One region of the Blautia sp. BCRC 81119 genome, then DNA from elsewhere that is predicted to be linked to it. Evidence: riboswitches for the same ligand, from Rfam matches in the RefSeq annotation. Region 1 holds a riboswitch; the other holds the start of a gene.
What was found. A riboswitch is a leader RNA that binds a small molecule or an ion and turns the genes downstream of it on or off. The one in region 1 is predicted to bind cyclic di-GMP.
Positions count from the first base shown of each region.

Region 2: another riboswitch for cyclic di-GMP. It lies ahead of DMI82_RS08095 (hybrid sensor histidine kinase/response regulator); the one in region 1 lies ahead of DMI82_RS00245 (substrate-binding periplasmic protein).

Region 1 covers NZ_QJHD01000001.1:50,961-53,363, reverse strand. The annotation lists gene DMI82_RS00255 (serine hydrolase) at 1-346, shown strand, start outside; gene DMI82_RS00250 (RidA family protein) at 441-812, shown strand; cyclic di-GMP riboswitch class I at 1,014-1,089, shown strand; gene DMI82_RS00245 (substrate-binding periplasmic protein) at 1,297-2,112, shown strand; gene DMI82_RS00240 (ATP-binding response regulator) at 2,096-2,403, shown strand, end outside.
Region 2 covers NZ_QJHD01000010.1:119,460-121,862, reverse strand. The annotation lists gene DMI82_RS08100 (IS110 family transposase) at 151-642, shown strand; cyclic di-GMP riboswitch class I at 1,136-1,226, shown strand; gene DMI82_RS08095 (hybrid sensor histidine kinase/response regulator) at 1,459-2,403, shown strand, end outside.

The DNA.
Region 1 (2,403 bases):
CGGCAGGAACACCACTTCCGTAAAAGACTGCGCAGAGCTTCTTTTCCGGATCTATAAAGGAGAATGTGTATCGAAAGAAGCTTCGGAGGCTATGCGTAATCTGCTTCTGAATCAGCAGGTTACTACTAAGATCCCCAGCGGGATATCTGCGTCCGTGGAAATTGCAAATAAGACTGGAGAAACGGATACGGACCAGCATGATATCGCCATTGTATATGGAAAAAAGACTACATATATCCTCTGTGTGATGTCAGAAGACTGTAAACCTGGGGACGCAGTTTCGCATATCCGGGATATTTCCGGTATTGTTTATAATTATCTGAATATGGACCTTGACCAGGGGTGATCTGTGAGTTAGAATAAAAAACAGCTGAGCAAGATCCTGATGGATATTTCCGACAGAGAAGTATCCGAAATGTTCGTGAAAGGAGAATTCTATTATGAAGACAGTACATACAGACAAAGCACCTGCAGCAATCGGACCATACTCCCAGGCTATCATCCATGGAGATACGCTTTACACATCCGGTCAGATCCCGGTGGATCCGGCAACCGGAGAGGTAGTTGGAACAACCATCGAGGAGCAGGCTGACCGTGTTATGAAGAACCTCGGAGCAGTTCTGGAAGCTGCCGGCTCCAGCTATGAGAATGCAGTCAAGACAGTATGCTTCCTTGCAGATATGAACGATTTTGCGGCATTTAATGAAGTATATGCCAAATATTTCGTAAATAAACCTGCACGTTCCTGTGTTGCAGTCAAGACACTGCCAAAGAACGTTCTCTGCGAGGTAGAAGTGATCGCAGCAATCTGATGATTTGATAAAAAATCCCTGTTGTCTGATTTCAGTCAGACGCGGGGATTTTTTTCGTGGGGATAAAGTATTTTTCTCTGTTTTGGAGCAATCTCTTTTTGTGTGTTTTCAGGCGTTAAAACGGTAATGTTTTTTCTTGTGTAAAGTAGAGCGCTGTAGTATAATAAAACCAGTTTTTTAGGATACGTATAAAAGCTTAATAAGGATGATCGGCAAACCAGATGAAAGTCTGGGACGCAAAGCTATAGGGCCTGTAAAATGGCAGCCAGTTGCATGAAATGAGGTGCACTGTCTGTGAGACGGTGTTTTTTTTATCGTTAGCTTTACGGTTGTCGTAGCTGTCTGCGTTATGCTGGTGATTTCTCTTGTTATGCGTAGAAATCAGCAGGAAGCGATCCGTGTGGAGCGGGAAAATAATGCGAGGCTGGAAACCGTAAATACAGATATGAAAAAAACAAAAAGGATAGTTAGGGATAGATGGAAAATGAAAGGAAAAAGAGTGATTGCAGGCATTCTGCTTGCGGGCATCTTAGCAGTCACCCTGTCAGGGTGTAAAAACACAGATAACACGAAAGAAGAACCAGAAAAGCCTGTTATTACCCTTGGCAGCGATAATTATCCACCATACAATTATCTGAATGAGGATGGTGTACCGACGGGTATAGATGTAGAACTGGCTACAGAAGCTTTCGAGAGAATGGGATATCAGGTGAAGGTTGTCCAGATCAACTGGGAGAAGAAAAAAGAACTGGTAGAGAGTGGAGAGATTGATTGTATCATGGGATGTTTTTCCATGGAAGGGCGCCTTGACGATTACCGATGGGCAGGACCATACATAGCAAGCCGTCAGGTGGTCGCTGTAAATGAGAACAGTGATATCTATAAACTGAGTGATCTGGAGGGAAAGAATCTGGCTGTTCAGTCCACAACCAAACCGGAAAGCATCTTTCTGAACCGGACAGATGAAAGAATCCCCAAATTGGGAAATCTGATCAGTCTTGGACATCGGGAACTGATCTATACGTTTCTTGGGAAAGGATATGTAGATGCAGTTGCCGCACACGAGGAATCTATCGTTCAGTATATGAAGGATTATGATACAAGCTTCCGTATCCTGGAAGAGCCTCTTATGATCACCGGAATAGGTGTCGCTTTTGCAAAAGATGATGACAGGGGAATCTGTGAGCAGATGGATCAGACACTGGCGGAGATGCGTCAGGATGGCACATCCCTGAAAATTATTGAAAAATATCTGGATGATCCCCAGAAGTATCTGGAGGTGGATGATCTTGGATATTAAGAGAAAGACAAAAGGAAAACGAATCCAGCTGCTCGGAGGTCTGCTCGGAATCTGTGTGGCTGTAGTCTCTCTGTTTTATTTCTTCTACGCAGAAAAAGCGGAAGCAGAGAAAAGACTGGTGGAGATCGTAAACTATGTCAAAGTGCAGTGCTCAACCTACACCCATTATAATGAATCTTCGGAATCCAAAAGTCTTTTACGTGCCATTGAAAGTGCCAGACAGATGAGTACAAATATTAGCATGGAAACAGAAAACGGCGATCAGCTAAGCCAGGATTTGCTGAAAGAAAA
Region 2 (2,403 bases), on a different contig from region 1:
TGGGAAGCAATATATAAGTGCTGAATATGCTTGAAAGGAGCATTCCTGTAATTCATAAAAAGCGCCAATTGAATAAAAAAGAACCTCAAGGTATGATTGAGTTGCATCTTGGCGGATGTAAACAAAACAATCAAGCACTGGAGGTTCCAAATGAATTATACACAGAATGAAAAGATTGAGCAAGTAACAGATTCAACAATGGTTGTCGGAGTTGATATAGGAAGCCAGATACATTATGCAAGAGCTTTTGATAACAGAGGACGCGAACTTACAAAACGTATTTTTTCTTTTCATAACGATCTGGAAGGGTTCAATTCTTTCAACCTTTGGGCAGAGACACTTAAGACTGAGAATAAAAAGACTGCAGTTCTGATCGGCTGCGAGCCAACAGGTCATTACTGGTTTGCGTTTGTGAAGTATGTAAATGATCATCAGAAAAGATTAGTAATGGTCAATCCATTCTCGGTTAAGAAGATCAAGGAACTTGATGATAACAGTCCAAAGAAAACAGATTCAAAAGATCCGAAAACAATCGCAAAACTAGTTGTGGATGGGAGATATTCAATCCCATACATGCCAGAAGGCATTTATGCCGAAATAAGAGACCTGGTATACAGCCGTGAGCCTATATGGATAATCTGAGGCATAAGTGTCGTGAAGAGCCGTATGCCTGAATTGGGCACGTACGGATCTGTGGGGGATATACCTAGTAATAGGTGTTTCTACCCGACAATTTAGGACTCGTCAGAGGATGGTGATCCTGGTAGACATGAGAGGTTAGTTACTGTAGGTGGATTTGGGAAACAGGAAGGCCTTCATAAGAAGAAACAAAGACGTTTTATTTCTTGTACCTAAAATCATCAGAAATGGACTCCATGAAGTCACTTCATATCCAGAAAACTCTATTTTGTAGATATATGTAACTTATTAACTGTTCAGCAAAGTCAGTAAAATCAAGGATTTTTGTTGAACATGCACTAAAAAGAATAGAGAGGTCCTCACCCACTGCTTATTGCTTTTCGTAACCTCCACAGGGGAGTTACTTGATTCGGTTAAAATATATGTAAATTTTCCACCAAAATATTATTGACGTAAGAAAAACCACATGGTATTTTATTTTTGGAAAAAATGAAAATTATTTTAAAGGCAAACCTGTTGAAAGGCAGGGTCGCAAAGCCAGAAGGGACTAAAGTCAGAAAGTTTGACCATGTCAGCCGGTTGCCACTGTTTCCATATCATCATAATATATGGAAAAGATGTTTGAACAGAAGAGATTCCGATACCTTTTATACTATATAGATGTGTGATTTTAAAGAATATAGTAGGGACACTGGCAGATTTTGGCAGATGTCCTTTTTGTATGCAAAAATGGGTAACGAAACTAGCAGGGACAGGTTTTCTGTATACAGATAAAAGCAGGATGAAGAAGGCATAAGACGGAGAGAGGACTTTTATAAAATGAAAAATTATGAAGACAAAATATATTCCTTAGGTGAGACTGTAACGGGGCAGACACAGGCCATGTCACAGGCCGTACAGAAAACACTGGAAAATAATGGCGGGGTAGGTATAATGACAGGATCTTATGACCAAAACCTGTCTATTTTGTCTGTGGATAATCTGCTGTTGCATAGTACAGGATATACATTCGATACTTTCATGGAACAGACAAAAGGCTCATTGAGAAATTTCTTTTATGACGAGGAAGATATACTGGAGCGAGACCGTTTTTTGCAGCTTCACGGAACAGGGGAAGCACAGATCCTTGCAGCAGACGGTACAGTGAATAATGTACGGCTTTGTAAAGAGGATGCGACAGATGAGGCGGGCAGACAGATCTGGGTTATGTCCGTACAGGTCAACTGGGATCATATAAATTTGGCACTGCTCAATGAGGCTATCTGTTCCGGCTTCTGGTATTTTGACTGTGACGAAAACAGTGAGATTGTGAATGCAAACTGGAGTCATGAATTTCGAAAAATGCTTGGCTATCATGACACCCTGGACTTTCCGAATAAACTGGAATCCTGGTCAGATCTTCTGCATCCACAGGATAAAGAAAGAGTAATGGTGCAGCTTCAGGCGGCAATTAAGGATAAGACGAACCAGATAAAATACCAGGTAGAGTATCGTATGAGAATGAAGGATAATCAATACCAGTGGTTTCGGGCATCGGCAGAAGTAATACGCCGTCTGGATGGTTCTGCCAGCAGGATTGCCGGGATTTTTATTAACATTGATGGGGAGAAAAAAGAAATCATGCAGGCACAAAAATCTGCTGCTTTCCACCGGGCTTTTACGAAAGCAGATTTGTGCGAGTATTATGTGAATCTGGAAGCGAATACTTTTGATACCTTTAAGGTTGAACCGTCCCTGATGACCGTCTTTGAACAGAGTCATACG